One region of the Streptomyces sp. NPDC001108 genome, then DNA from elsewhere that is predicted to be linked to it. Evidence: riboswitches for the same ligand, from Rfam matches in the RefSeq annotation. Region 1 holds a riboswitch; the other holds the start of a gene.
What was found. A riboswitch is a leader RNA that binds a small molecule or an ion and turns the genes downstream of it on or off. The one in region 1 is predicted to bind cyclic di-AMP.
Positions count from the first base shown of each region.

Region 2: another riboswitch for cyclic di-AMP. It lies ahead of ACWC97_RS30175 (transglycosylase family protein); the one in region 1 lies ahead of ACWC97_RS11020 (M23 family metallopeptidase).

Region 1 is NZ_JBSFKL010000003.1:564,555-572,067, forward strand. It holds gene ACWC97_RS11005 (bifunctional acetate--CoA ligase family protein/GNAT family N-acetyltransferase) at 1-1,097, opposite strand, end outside; gene ACWC97_RS11010 (HPr family phosphocarrier protein) at 1,272-1,553, shown strand; gene ACWC97_RS11015 (GntR family transcriptional regulator) at 1,765-2,463, opposite strand; gene ACWC97_RS11020 (M23 family metallopeptidase) at 2,710-3,525, opposite strand; cyclic di-AMP (ydaO/yuaA leader) riboswitch at 3,539-3,704, opposite strand; gene ACWC97_RS11025 (M16 family metallopeptidase) at 3,970-5,352, opposite strand; gene ACWC97_RS11030 (M16 family metallopeptidase) at 5,376-6,734, opposite strand; gene ACWC97_RS11035 (DNA gyrase/topoisomerase IV subunit A) at 7,003-7,513, shown strand, end outside.
Region 2 is NZ_JBSFKL010000019.1:85,884-93,396, reverse strand. It holds gene ACWC97_RS30190 (nucleoside triphosphate pyrophosphohydrolase) at 1-232, shown strand, start outside; gene ACWC97_RS30185 (cytochrome P450 family protein) at 229-1,590, shown strand; gene ACWC97_RS30180 (transglycosylase family protein) at 1,693-2,661, shown strand; cyclic di-AMP (ydaO/yuaA leader) riboswitch at 2,974-3,147, shown strand; gene ACWC97_RS30175 (transglycosylase family protein) at 3,151-3,915, shown strand; gene eno (phosphopyruvate hydratase) at 4,248-5,537, shown strand; gene ACWC97_RS30165 (FtsB family cell division protein) at 5,714-6,184, shown strand; gene ACWC97_RS30160 (DUF501 domain-containing protein) at 6,249-6,794, shown strand; gene ACWC97_RS30155 (Ppx/GppA phosphatase family protein) at 6,866-7,513, shown strand, end outside.

The sequences.
Region 1 (7,513 bases):
CGGCCGCGGGTGGGCGGCTCGGGTGCGAGCGAGGCGTTCAGCCGTACCGCTTCCGCGGCGTTGATGAGGCCGAAGGCGTTCGGTCCGATGATCCGCATGCCGTACGAGCGGGCCTGACGGACCAGTTCGCGCTGGCGTTCGCGGCCCTCGGCGCCCCATTCGGCGTAGCCGGCGGAGAGGACGACCAGGCCCTGCACCCCGTGCTCGCCGCAGTCCGCGACGGCTTCCGGGACGCGGTCGGCGGGCACGGCGACGACCGCGAGGTCGACCGGTTCGCCGATCTCGCCGAGGGAGCGGTGGGCGGGGACGCCGTCGATCGTCTCCTGTCCGGCGGCGAAGGCGTTGTTGACGGCGTGGGTCCGGCCGGTGAAGCCGGCGGCCAGGACGTTGCGCAGGACGGTGCGGCCCACGCCGCCGGGGGCCCGGCCGACGCCGATGACGGCGACGGAGCGGGGGGCCAGCAGGCGCTGCACGGAGCGGGCCTCGGCCCGGTGCTCGCGGCCGCGCTGGACGGCGAGGGACTCCTCGGTCGGTTCGAGGTCCAGGGTGAGGTGGACGGAACCGTCCTCGAAGCTGCGCCGCTGGGTGTATCCGGCGTCCCGGAACACCTTGATCATCTTTGTGTTGGCGGGCAGCACCTCGGCGGCGAAGCGACGGATGCCGCGCTCGCGGGCGACGGCCGCGATGTGTTCGAGGAGGGCCGAGGCCACACCCCGGCCCTGGTGCGCGTCCTGGACCAGGAAGGCGACCTCGGCCTCGTCGGCGGGGGCGGAGGCCGGCCTGCCCCGCTCGTCGATCCGGTCGTAGCGGACGGTCGCGATGAACTCGCCGCCGACCGTGACGGCGAGCCCCACCCGGTCGACGTAGTCGTGGTGGGTGAAGCGGTGCACGTCCCGGTCGGACAGCCGGGGGTACGGGGCGAAGAACCGGTAGTACTTCGACTCGTCGGAGACCTGCTCGTAGAAGCTGACCAGCCGCTCGGCGTCGTCCGTGGTGATGGGCCTGATGCGCGCGGTGCCGCCGTCGCGGAGCACCACGTCCGCCTCCCAGTGGGCGGGATAGGCGTGCGGCGGGCTCTGCTCCGGGGCGGGCTCCATGGGCAAAGCGTACGACTCCGTCAGCGGTCGCGTACGTACCGGGGCCGGGGCAGTCTGGGAGAGCCGATCAAGGGGCACCGCGCACGTCGTCGGGGGTCCCGGGGCTCGGCCGGAGCACCGCGCACCACGTGCGAGAATGGTCTAGACAACTAGTGATTCCTGAAGGGCAGAACCATGGCTGAGCGCCGCGTCAACGTCGGTTGGGCCGAGGGCCTGCACGCCCGCCCCGCTTCCATCTTCGTCCGTGCCGCCACGGCCTCCGGCGTCCCCGTGACGATCGCCAAGGCCGACGGTTCCCCGGTGAACGCCGCGTCCATGCTCGCGGTGCTCGGACTCGGCGCGCAGGGCGGCGAGGAGATCGTGCTCGCTTCCGAGGCGGACGACTCCGAGGCCGCTCTGGACCGTCTGGCGAAGCTGGTCGCAGAGGGACTCGAGGAGCTCCCGGAGACCGTCTGAGGCACCCTCCCCGAGAGAGCCGCGGCACCGTGAACCGGAGCCGCGGCTTTTTCATGCCCCGACTAATTCCGCCGGAAAGGAAAGGGGCAGCGGGGATTCCCCCCTTCCACCAGCGGATGAATTCCACCTTCGAACACGGGAAAATCCCTCCCCGCGCGCCGGGGAAATATCCCGGCCGGACCGGAGCACCTCTCTTTCTACGGTGCGTTTGTTAAGTGCGGACACCCGCACTGTTTACGGGATGTTGCGGCCCCCTCACCGGGTTTCCCGGGCGCGGGCCGGGCGGGCGGGGCCGCAGCCGGTGCGCGGCGGCGGTCCGCTCCGCGTGATGGGCCGCCAGCGCCCTGGCCCGGTCCGCGTCGCCGCGCGCCACCGCGTCCACGATGGCCCCGCGCTCGGCCCAGAAGTCCACCGGCCGGTCCGGCGGCTCGACCACGTACATCCAGGCGATCTTGTGCCGCAACTGGCCGAGCAGGGCGATCAGACCGGGGCTGCCGGACGCCTGCGCCAGTGTCTCGTGGAACCAGCCGCCCAGTGGGCGCAGGTCCTCGCCCTCGCCGCGCAGCGCCCGGTCATGGCCGAGGCGGACGAGGCCGCGCAACACCTTGAGGTGGGCCTCGGTGCGACGGCGCGCCGCGCGGGCGGCGCCCAGCGGCTCCAGCATGTTCCGGACCTCCAGCAGGTCGGCCGCCTCCAGGTCGGTGGGCTCGGCGACGCAGGCGCCCGCGTGCCTGCGGGAGACCACGAAGCCCTCGGACTCCAGGGTGCGCAGCGCTTCGCGGACCGGGACGCGGGACACCCCGTACCGGCGGGCCAGCACCTCCTCCGTGAGCCGGCTGCCGCGCGCGAAGACTCCGGAGACGATGTCGTCACGAATCGCTGTGCTTACCGAATGCGCGGGAATGCGCATGCCCGAACCTCCGCCTCAATGCCCGCGAAACGCGGCCGCCCGACACCTGTTCCGTGACTCTATTGCAATGCGGCGGCATTTCCGATGCCGGGCAGGAATCGATGAATATCTTCCGGCCGCGGACCGGTCGCATCGGAGAGCGGTGACGTCGGGGAGCGGTCGCGCGGGAGAGGGGTCACCCGCACCGTGCGGCAGGCATGCCGAAGGCCCCGGACGCGCGGTCCGGGGCCTTCGGTGGATGGTCCGTCAGAGGGCGGCGCCGTGGGCGCGCAGATACGCGACCGGGTCCAGGTCGGAGCCGTACGAAGGCGTCGTGCGGGCTTCGAAGTGGAGGTGCGGGCCGGTGGAGTTGCCGGTGGAGCCGGAGAGGGCGATCTGCTGGCCGGCGGCGACGCTCTGGCCGACCGACACCCCGATCGAGGAAAGGTGGCCGTACTGCGTGTACGTGCCGTCCGTCATCCGGAGCACGATGTTGTTGCCGTACGCGCCGCCCCAGCCGGCCTCGACGACCGTACCGGCGCCGACGGCGACGACGGAGCTGCCGGAGGCGGCGTGGAAGTCGACGCCCGAGTGGCTGCCGGAGGACCAGAGCGAGCCGCCGGACTTGTAGCCGGTGGTGACGTACGAACCGGCGACCGGGAGACGGAAGGCTCCCGGCACCGTGCGCTCGGCGGACCGGGCGACGCGGGCCGTACCGGCGCGGGACCCGGCGGCGCGCTCCGCCGCCGCCCTCGCCTCGGCCTTCTTCTTGGCTTCGGCCTTCTTGCGCGCCTCGGCCTTCTTGTGCGCCTCGGCCTTGGCCTTCGCCGTGGCGACGGCCTGGCTCGCCTGCGCGTCGGCCTGGGCGCCGATCCGCTCGGCAAGGGTCTTCTCGATGGTGAGGACCTGGGTGAGGCCGGTGTCCTCGACAGCGGCGGACTCCGACTCCGCGGCGACGGCCGGGGCGGCCAGACCGCCGATGACACCGGTGGTGGCGAGGGTCGCGACGCCGACGGCCTTCGCGCCCCTGCGCGTCAGTCGGCTCGGGGCACGATGCTTCCCCGTGGCACGGGTGAACGCCATGAAGTGGCTGGTCCTTTCCTTCCTTCTCGCCTACCGGGTTAGCTGACGGGTTCGGAGCAGGAAGGTCTCCTACGGACACCTCGGCCTCTCGGGGCTCAGGCGTCCGATTCACCCCAGGGACTACATGGGTCCCCGGCTCCCCGGGCTCGCGCCGGACGGGGACTCGGCGATGACTGTCCGGTACGCCCCTGATGCGGCATACGAGTGACGAACAGTCGAGCCGACGCTAAACGGGGGCACTTACATCCACCAAATGGACAGGCCATTTTGTAGCGCATCCCACAGGGCAGACGGGCAACCTCCCCACGGAACGGACAAAAGGGGCGAATCTCGCACATCTTGCTTGCGGGATCCGCCCCCATGCCCTGCTGTCCGCCGGTTCTCCCCTGCCCCGTACCGGTCCCGTGGCAGGGAAGAGCCGGGAAGGGCCGAGAAGCCGGCGGGTCAGCCGGTGACCACCGACACCTCGCCGATGCCCAGGGCCCGGACGGGCTCCTCGATCCGCGCCGCGTCACCGACCAGGACGGTGACCAGCCGGTCGACCGGGAAGGCGTTGACGACCGCCGCGGTCGCCTCGACCGTGCCGGTCTCCGCGAGGCGGGCGTACAGCTGCGCCTGGTAGTCGTCCGGCAGATGCTGCTCGACCTGGTCGGCGAGGGTGCCCGCGACGGAGGCCGCCATCTCGAACTTCAGCGGCGCGACACCCACCAGGTTCTGCACCGCCGTCTCGCGCTCCTCGTCGGTGAGGCCCTCGGCGGCCAGGGTCCGCAGGACCGTCCACAGGTCCTTGAGGGCCGGCTCGGTGGATTCCGTGTCCACCGAACCGCTGATGGCCAGCATCGCGGCGCCGGTGGCGCCCGAGGCGGAGTCCGCAGCGGTCGAGCGCAGCACCTGGGCGAAGGCCCGCACTCCGTACGTGTAGCCCTTCTCCTCGCGCAGCACCCGGTCGAGGCGGGAGGTGAGCGTGCCGCCGAGGCAGTAGGTGCCGAGGACCTGGGCCGGCCACACGCTGTCGTGGCGGTCGGCACCGATCCGGCCGATCAGCAGCTGGGTCTGGACCGCGCCCGGACGGTCGACGATCACCACCCGGCCGGTGTCGTCGGCGGTGATCGGCGGCACCGGGCGGGGCGCGGCGGCCTCGCCCGACCAGTCGCCGAGGGTGTCGGCGAGCAGGGCGTCCAGGTCGATGCCGGTCAGGTCGCCGACGACCACGGCGGTCGCGGTGGACGGCCGGACGTGGGCGTCGAAGAAGGCCCGGACGGCCGCCGCGTCGATCCGCTCCACCGTCTCCTCGGTGCCCTGGCGCGGGCGCGACATCCGCGCCTCGGCCGGGAAGAGCTCCTTGGAGAGCTGCTTGGCGGCGCGACGGGCCGGGTTGGCCTGCTCGTGCGGGATCTCGTCGAGCCGGTTGCGCACCAGCCGCTCGATCTCGCTGTCGGCGAAGGCGGGCGCCCGCAGCGCCTCGGCGACCAGCCCGAGCGCCTTGGCCAGCCGGGAGGCCGGGACCTCCAGGGAGACCCGGACACCGGGGTGGTCGGCGTGCGCGTCGAGCGTGGCGCCGCAGCGCTCCAGCTCGGCCGCGAACTCCTCCGCGGTGCGCTTGTCGGTGCCCTCGGACAGCGCCCGCGACATGATCGTGGCCACGCCGTCGAGCCCCTCGGGCTCGGCCTCCAGCGGGGCGTCGAGGAAGATCTCGACCGCGACGACCTGCTGGCCGGGGCGGTGGCAGCGGAGCACCGTGAGACCGTTGGGCAGGGCGCCCCGCTCCGGCGCGGGGAAAGCCCAGGGGCGGGCGACGCCCGGGGCCGGCTGCGGGTGGTACTGCATCGAAACTCCAGTCGCCGCGTCGGTCACTTGCCGGCTCCTTCCTGCGCGTCGGTGTCGTCGCTGTCCGCGGACTCGGCCGCCTCGACCGGCTCGTAGACCAGCACCGCCCTGTTGTCGGGGCGCAGCCGGGCCTTGGCGACCGCCTGGACCTCCTCCGCGGTGACGTCGAGCACCCGCTGCACCGCGGTCAGGGCGAGCTGCGGGTCGCCGAACAGCACCGCGAACCGGCAGAGTTCGTCGGCGCGCCCGGCGACCGTACCGAGCCGGTCCAGCCACTCGCGCTCCAACTGGGCCTGCGCGCGCTCCATTTCCTCGGGCGTGGGGCCCTCGGCGGCGAACCGGGCGAGCTCCTCGTCGACCGCGGCCTCGATCTCCGGAACCTCCACGCCGCCGGACGTCTTCACGTCCAGCCAGCCCAGTGAGGGCGCGCCGGCCAGCCGCAGCAGTCCGAAGCCGGCCGCCACCGCCGTACGGTCACGGCGGACCAGACGGTTGTGGAGCCGGGAGGACTCGCCTCCGCCGAGGACGGTCAGCGCGAGGTCCGCCGCGTCGCACTCGCGGGTGCCGTCGTGCGGCAGCCGGTAGGCGGCCATCAGGGCACGCGCCGGAACCTCCTCGCGCACCTCCTCGCGCAGCTGCTCACCGATGATCTCCGGCAGCGTGCCGTCGCGCGGCGGCTGCTTGCCGTCGTGGGACGGGATGGATCCGAAGTACTTCTCGATCCAGGCGAGGGTCTCCTCGGGGTCGATGTCGCCGACCACCGAGAGCACCGCGTTGTTCGGCGCGTAGTAGGTGCGGAAGAAGGCGCGCGCGTCCTCCAGGGTCGCGGCGTCCAGATCGGCCATCGAGCCGATCGGGGTGTGGTGGTACGGGTGGCCCTCCGGGTAGGAGAGCGCCGTCAGCTTCTCGAACGCCGTGCCGTAGGGAACGTTGTCGTAGCGCTGGCGGCGCTCGTTCTTGACGACGTCGCGCTGGTTCTCCATGGACTCTTCGTCGAGCGCGGCGAGCAGCGAGCCCATCCGGTCCGCCTCCAGCCACAGGGCCAGCTCCAGCTGGTGCGTGGGCATGGTCTCGAAGTAGTTGGTGCGCTCGAAGCTGGTGGTGCCGTTGAGCGAGCCGCCGGCCCCCTGCACCAGCTCGAAGTGGCCGTTCCCCTTGACCTGGCCGGAGCCCTGGAACATCAGGTGCTCGAAGAGGTGAGCCAGGCCTGTGCGCCCCTCGACCTCGTGGCGCGAGCCGACGTCGTACCAGAGACAGACCGCGGCGACCGGGGTCAGATGGTCCTCGGAGAGCACCACGCGCAGGCCGTTGGCCAGGCGGTGCTCGGTCGCTGTCAAGCCGCCGGAGCCGGCCTGAGCGGTGGCCGTGTGACCCATGGGCATGTACGTCCCTTCGATCGCGATACTGGATTCCTGCGAGACCTGCCACTTTAAGCAAGCGGACGGACACCTGGCGAAGTTCCCGTTCCACGGAAGTTCGCGGGAAAGAGGGTCGCTCCCCGTACCCGCCGGGTCGGAGGAGCCTTCCGGCGCGGTCCGGGACACCCTTTGGGACGGGTCGAGGTCGGGGTTGTCAGTGCGGCGGTCCACAATGGTCCGCGTCAGAACCTGAGGTTGCCCGAACAGAATCCGTGAAGGAGTCGCAGCAGCGATGGCCCGCCGCAGCACGAAGACCCCGCCGCCGGACGACTTCGAGGAGAAGATCCTCGACATCGACGTCGTCGACGAAATGCAGGGCTCCTTCCTCGAGTACGCGTACTCCGTGATCTACTCGCGGGCCCTGCCCGACGCCCGCGACGGCATGAAGCCGGTGCACCGCCGCATCGTCTACCAGATGAACGAGATGGGCCTGCGCCCCGATCGCGGCTTCGTGAAGTGCGCCCGCGTCGTCGGCGAGGTCATGGGCAAGCTGCACCCGCACGGCGACGCGTCGATCTACGACGCGCTGGTCCGTCTGGCGCAGCCGTTCTCGATGCGGCTCCCGCTGGTCGACGGCCACGGGAACTTCGGCTCGCTCGGGAACGACGACCCGCCCGCCGCCATGCGGTACACCGAGTGCCGGATGGCCGACGCGACGTCCCTGATGACGGAGTCGATCGACGAGGACACCGTCAATTTCCAGTCGAACTACGACGGCCAGGAGACGGAGCCGTCCGTCCTCC
Region 2 (7,513 bases), on a different contig from region 1:
GGCGCTCGCGGCCAAGCTGGCGAGCCGGGTCCGCACCGCCGGTCTCGACGTGCCGCTTCCCGCCGGCGAGGGCATCGGCTACGAGCTCCTCGCCCTCGCCGTCCGGGCCGAACGGGACGGTGCCGACCCCGAGGCCGCCCTCCGCGCCGCGGGTCGCGCCTACCGGGACGCCATCAGGGCGGCGGAGGGCCACGGCGAGGACCGAAAGGCAGCGGATAACGTCGAAGGGTGAACCACAGCCCCGCCGACGACCACCCCGCCACGCCCTCCACGGACGACCCGTCCGCCACGCTCCCCGCGGACCCGCCCGCCACGTGCCCGGCGGCCGCCGGGGCGCCCGCACTCTTCACCTGGGAGTTCGCCACCGACCCGTACCCGGCGTACGCCTGGCTGCGCGAGCACAGCCCCGTACACCGCACCGAGCTGCCCAGCGGCGTCGAGGCGTGGCTGGTGACCCGGTACGAGGACGCCCGGCAGGCCCTCGCCGACTCCCGGCTCTCCAAGAACCCGGCCCACCACGCCGAACCCGCGCACGCCAAGGGGAAGACCGGCATCCCCGGCGAGCGCAAGGCGGAGCTGATGACGCATCTGCTGAACATCGACCCGCCCGACCACACCCGGCTGCGCCGCCTCGTCTCCAAGGCGTTCACCCCGCGCCGGGTCGCCGAGTTCGCCCCGCGCGTCCAGGAGCTGACGGACCGGCTCATCGACCGCTTCGCCGGGAGCGGCGAGGCCGACCTCATCCACGACCTGGCCTTCCCGCTCCCCATCTACGCCATCTGCGACCTGCTCGGCGTACCGCCCGAGGACCAGGACGACTTCCGGGACTGGGCGGGCATGATGATCCGCCACGGCGGCGGTCCGCGCGGCGGGGTCGCCCGGTCGGTGAAGAAGATGCGCGGCTACCTCGCCGAACTCATCCACCGCAAGCGCGAGGAGCCCGGCGACGACCTGATCTCGGGGCTGATCCGGGCCAGCGACCACGGCGAGCACCTCACCGAGAACGAAGCCGCCGCCATGGCCTTCATCCTGCTCTTCGCCGGCTTCGAGACCACGGTCAATCTGATCGGAAACGGGGTGTATGCCCTGCTTCGCAACCCCGGGGAACGCGAACGGCTGCAACGCTCCCTCGAAGCGGGGGAGGAGGAGCTGCTGGAGACCGGCATCGAGGAGCTGCTCCGCTACGACGGCCCGGTGGAGCTGGCCACCTGGCGGTTCGCCACCGAACCGCTGACGCTCGGCGGGGAGTCCATCGAGGCCGGGGATCCGGTGCTCGTGGTCCTCGCGGCCGCCGACCGCGACCCGGACCGCTTCCCGGACCCCGACACGCTCGATCTCGCCCGACGTGACAATCAGCACCTCGGATACGGGCACGGCATCCACTACTGCCTCGGCGCACCGCTCGCCCGGCTGGAGGGACGGACCGCGCTCGCCACCCTGCTGAACCGTCTCCCGGACCTGCGACTCGCGGTGGAACCTACCGATTTGCGGTGGCGTGGCGGGCTCATCATGCGCGGACTCCGCACGCTCCCGGTCCAGTTCACACCGGAACGCACCGCACCTGCAGCTGACGCAACGTCAACTCTGTGACTTTCGCGTGATCCGCGCTGCATCGACTTGTGACGCGCGTTCGAGTGCGGCTAGGTTCACCGTTCGACCTAGTCAGACGTCAGTCACACGGAAGGCAATTCCATGGGATCCGCGAACGGCAGGCACCGTCGCCCCCGGCAGGCACCGGCCATCGTCGTCGCAGCGGGCGTGACCGGATCGGCCATCGCCATTCCGCTGCTCGGCGCGTCGGGCGCGTCCGCGGCCGACGCCACGACCTGGGACCGGGTGGCCGAGTGCGAGAGCGGCGGTGCGTGGAGCGCCGACTTCGGCAACGGCTCCTACGGCGGCCTCCAGATCTCGCCGGAGGTCTGGAAGGCGTACGGCGGCGAGACCTACGCGGACCGCGCCGACCTCGCCAGCCGGGCGCAGCAGATCGCGGTGGCCGAGAAGGTCCTGGCGGACCAGGGGCCGAAGGCGTGGCCGAGCTGCGCCGTCATCTCCGGTCTGGCGACGGACGCCTCGCTGCCCGGCGTCGACCCCGGCGCCACTCCCTCCGGGGGCGAGCAGGACGACGCGTCGGACATCGTCACGCCGCCCCACACCGCCTGGGAGGGCGCGGACGCGGTGGACGGCTCCGACGGCTCGGCGGACAGCCCGTCCGGCGATTCCGGCAAGCGCAAGGGCGAGTCGAACGGGAAGTCGTCGAAGACGCCGTCCGCGGAGACCTCGCCCTCGGCCACCCCGTCCGGTTCCACCGGCGCGCCGTCGAAGCCCGCGCAGGACGGCTCCGCCTCGCCCGAGTCCTCCAGCGGCACGAACGGCCGCCACCGCGGCGCCCCGGCCGCCGACGAGAGCCGTGGCGCGGACGGCGGCCACCGCGAGTCCGGCCGGCACGCCTCGCGCGGCGGCGACGCGCGCGACACGGCCGGGCAGGCCGCCGACGGCACGTACTCCGTCCGGTCGGGGGACAACCTCTGGGCGATTGCTGATGCACAGAAGGTCCCCGGCGGCTGGCCCGCGCTCTACGAGGCGAACAAGGACGTCATCGGCTCCGACCCGGACCTCATCCTCCCCGGTCAGAGCCTCGATCTCGGTGTGAAGGCCGAGTAGGGGCGGCCGGTCGGCGGTCCGGAAACCGCCTAAAAACGCCTCAGAAACCGGGGCAGTTTAGGGACCTATGTCCACTTATGCGTAAGTGAGACATGGGTCTCTTTGCGTCTTCCGGCGTGTCGCGATCCGGAGGCTCGCTCACCCCGCTCCCACCTGCGGAAACGGCAATTCTTCAGATGCAAGTACGGGCTGATTGTCTGATGTGTCCATCTTTGAATGTAGGGCTTGCGTATGTTTACGGTCGGAATCGCTCGCACCGCGGGCCCCGTCGACCGTCACGCCGAATCCTGCCGTCGGTCGAAGGGAAAACAGACGCGTACAGCGCCGTAGGCAGGAGCGGGGGACCCAGGTAAGCCGCCGGGTCCGGACGTCGGGACGACGTATCGGATCAGGCTTGGGGTGAAGTCGCGTGCTAGGACGTGCGACCGGGCAACTCACTCGGCCCGAACCCGACAGCTCACCTCGTAGGCGTCGGTGAGGAGAAGTTCCATGCTGCTTTCCAGCAAGGGCAAGCGCCGCCGCCCGTCCAAGGCCGTCCGCATCGTCACGCTCGCCGGTGTCGCGGGTGCCGCCGTCGCCGTGCCGCTGATGGGCGCCACCAACGCCTCCGCCGCCTCCGTCGCCACCTGGGACGCCGTCGCCCAGTGCGAGTCCGGTGGCAACTGGTCCATCAACACCGGCAACGGCTACTACGGCGGCCTGCAGTTCTCGCAGTCGAGCTGGGCCGCCGCCGGCGGTACCCAGTACGCCCCGCGCGCCGACCTGGCCACCAAGGCCCAGCAGATCGCCACCGCCGAGCGCCTCCTCGCCCTCCAGGGCCCGGGTGCCTGGGCCTGCGCCGGCGCCGGCAACCTGACCAACGACGGTGTCGACCCGGGCGTCGACACCGGTTCGTCCTCGAACTCCTCCGCCAACTCGACCGCCGGCTCCGGCGCCTCCGAGCAGCAGAGCACCGCCCCGAAGAAGCAGGCGCAGCCGAAGCCGGCCGAGCGCACCGAGGCCCCCGCCGCTTCCCGTTCGGACCGTGGCCAGGCCCCGAGCGCCGAGTCGAAGAAGACCGTCACCACCCCGACCGGCGAGAAGGTCAAGAAGGGTGACGGCGAGTACAAGGTCGTCGAGGGCGACTCGCTGAGCGCGATCGCCGCCGAGCACGGCGTCAAGGGCGGCTGGCAGCGGCTGTTCGAGCTGAACAAGGACATCGTCGAGGACGCCGACCTGATCTACCCGGGTCAGCAGCTGCACCTGACGAAGTAGCACGGGACCCCGCGGCGCGGGCTCTCTCCTCCAGACCGCCCCGGTCCGGCGCGCATCCCCCCGTGCGCACCGGACCGGGGCGACGCCGTCCCCCCACCCGCTCCGCCGTCTTCGCCGCTCCCTCTGCTCGGGGGAGCGGGGATGCGTTCAACTGTTGTAGTTACCGACCGGTAAATTTTGGCCGGTATGCCCGGCAATGAGGTCTCTCGGGTCGTTTTTCGTCCCAGGGGTCGGGCGGTCGTGGGGGCGGGCGGGCCGGGCCGGTTAGGCTCTTGTCGCAAGGCCAAAGCGACCCTGCACCAACAGCGTCATATCCCAGAAGGAGATGCCACGTGCCGTCCATCGACGTCGTCGTAGCCCGGGAAATCCTCGACTCCCGCGGAAACCCCACGGTCGAGGTCGAGGTCGGCCTCGACGACGGCAGCACGGGCCGTGCTGCCGTTCCGTCCGGCGCCTCCACCGGTCAGTTCGAGGCCATCGAGCTCCGTGACGGCGACCCCAACCGCTACCAGGGCAAGGGCGTCGAGAAGGCCGTCCTCGCCGTGATCGAGCAGATCGGCCCGGAGCTCGTCGGCTACGACGCCACCGAGCAGCGCCTGATCGACCAGGCGATGTTCGACCTGGACGCCACGGAGAACAAGGGCTCGCTCGGCGCCAACGCCATCCTCGGCGTCTCGCTGGCCGTCGCCCACGCCGCCTCCGAGGCATCCGACCTGCCGCTCTTCCGCTACCTGGGCGGCCCGAACGCGCACCTGCTGCCCGTTCCGATGATGAACATCCTGAACGGCGGCTCGCACGCCGACTCCAACGTGGACATCCAGGAGTTCATGATCGCCCCGATCGGCGCGGAGTCCTTCTCCGAGGCCCTGCGCTGGGGCGCCGAGGTCTACCACACGCTGAAGAAGGTCCTGAAGACCAAGGGCCTGTCCACCGGCCTCGGCGACGAGGGCGGCTTCGCGCCGAACCTGGAGTCCAACCGCGCCGCCCTCGACCTCATCGTCGAGGCCATCAAGGAGGCCGGTTACGTCCCGGGCAAGGACATCGCGCTCGCGCTCGACGTCGCCGCGTCCGAGTTCTACAAGGACGGCACGTACGAGTTCGAGGGCAAGTCCCGCTCGGCCGCCGAGATGACCGAGTACTACGAGGAGCTCGTCTCCGCGTACCCGCTGGTCTCCATCGAGGACCCGCTGTTCGAGGACGACTGGGCCGGCTGGAAGGTCATCACCGACAGGCTCGGCGCCAAGGTGCAGATCGTCGGCGACGACCTCTTCGTCACCAACCCGGAGCGCCTGGCCCGCGGCATCGAGGAGGGCTCCGCCAACGCCCTGCTCGTCAAGGTCAACCAGATCGGTTCGCTGACCGAGACGCTGGACGCCGTCGAGCTGGCCCAGCGCAACGGCTTCAAGTGCATGATGTCGCACCGCTCCGGCGAGACCGAGGACGTCACCATCGCCGACCTCGCCGTCGCCGTGAACTGCGGCCAGATCAAGACCGGCGCCCCGGCCCGCTCGGACCGCGTCGCCAAGTACAACCAGCTGCTGCGCATCGAGGAGATCCTCGACGACGCGGCGGTGTACGCCGGCCGCTCCGCCTTCCCCCGGTTCCGCTCCGCGGACCAGTAGGCACAGCCGCTCCGCGGACCAGGAGGCACCGCCTGCAGGCACAGCCGCCCCGCGGAGCAGCGGAAACGCCTCGCGCGGAGCAGTGCGCGCCGCGAACGGCCCCGGCCTCCGTCCGTCCCCGCACTCGGTCCCGTACCGTGTGCGGGGACGGACGTGCGTAATGGGGAGGCGGAGAGATGGCCGCGAAGGACCGGGACCGGTTCTCCACCGCGACCCGGCTGCGACTGCTCGGCGAGCAGACCGCCGCCCGCGTCTACCGTTCGCAGAACCGCCGTCAGGCCCGCCGCTCGCGGCTCACCGGCCGGGCGGCCTTCCTGGCGCTCGTCGTCTGCTCCCTGGTGGTCGTGCTCGCGTATCCGATGCGCAGTTACGTCTCGCAGCAGGACGAGATCGCCGACCAGCGGCGCCTCGCGCAGAAGGCCAAGGAACGCACCGAGGAGCTGCGCGACGAGAAGGCGCGGCTCCAGGACGACGCCTACATCAGGCGGCTGGCCCGTACGCATCTGCATTACCTTCTTCCGGGGGAGACCGGCTACACGGTCGTCGACCCCGACGCGGTCAAGGAACGCCAGGGCCGGGCGGACGGCTCCGGCCGGCCCTGGCACTCCAACCTGTGGGACGGCGTCGACAGCGCCGACCGCGGCTGACCTTCCCGCCGCCCGTCCCCGTAGTACCGCATTTCGAGCAGACCCGATCAGAACCAAGGCAGGCATGGAAACCCCTCCTCCCCAGACCGAGTCCACCGCCCCCACCGAGGCGGACATCGCCGCGTTCCAGCAGCAGCTGGGCCGCCCGCCGCGCGGCCTGCGCGCCATCGCGCACCGCTGCCCCTGCGGCAACCCGGACGTGGTCGAGACGCAGCCCCGGCTGGAGGACGGCACCCCGTTCCCGACGACGTACTACCTGACGTGCCCCCGCGCCGCCTCCGCCATCGGCACGCTGGAGGCGAACGGGGTCATGAAGGAGATGACCGAGCGCCTCGCCACCGACCCCGAGCTGGCCGCCGCCTACCGGGCCGCCCACGAGGACTACATCGCCCGGCGCGACGCCATCGAGGTGCTGGAGGGCTTCCCGAGCGCGGGCGGCATGCCGGACCGGGTGAAGTGCCTGCACGTCCTGGTCGGCCACTCGCTGGCCGCTGGGCCGGGCGTCAACCCGCTGGGCGACGAGGCGATCGCGATGCTGCCGGAATGGTGGCGCAAGGGCCCGTGCGTCACGCCCTGCGCCCCGCAGGACGGCGCGCCGGACGAGGGCTGACGGCCCTTCCTCCGCGCCCCCACCCCGCTCCCCGTCCGCCGGAGGGGCCCGATCTCCCCAGGAGCAGCACCATGACCCGCGTGGCCGCCATCGACTGCGGTACCAACTCCATCCGCCTGCTCGTCGCCGACGCGGACCCGTCCACCGGTGAACTCGTCGAGCTGGACCGGCGGATGGAGATCGTCCGCCTCGGCCAGGACGTCGACCGCACCGGCCGGCTGGCCCCCGAGGCGCTGGAGCGCACGTTCGCGGCCTGCCGCCGGTACGCGGCGGTGATCGAGGAGTACGGGGCGGGCAAGCCCCGGTTCGTCGCCACCTCCGCCTCCCGGGACGCGGAGAACCGGGACGACTTCGTGCGTGGTGTGGTCGACATCCTCGGCGTCGAGCCCGAGGTGATCAGCGGCGACCAGGAGGCCGAGTTCTCCTTCACCGGCGCCACCCGGGAACTCGCGGGCCAGGAGCACCTTCCGACGCCGTACCTGGTGGTCGACATCGGCGGCGGCTCCACCGAGTTCGTCGTCGGCGACGACCGGGTGCGGGCCGCCCGCTCCGTGGACATCGGCTGCGTACGGATGACCGAGCGGCACCTGGTCCGCGACGGCGTCCTGACCGACCCGCCGGCCCCCGACCGGGTCGAGGCGGTCCGGGCCGACATCGGGGCCGCCCTCGACCTCGCGGCACAGAGCGTTCCGCTCACCGGGGCGGCCACCCTGGTCGGC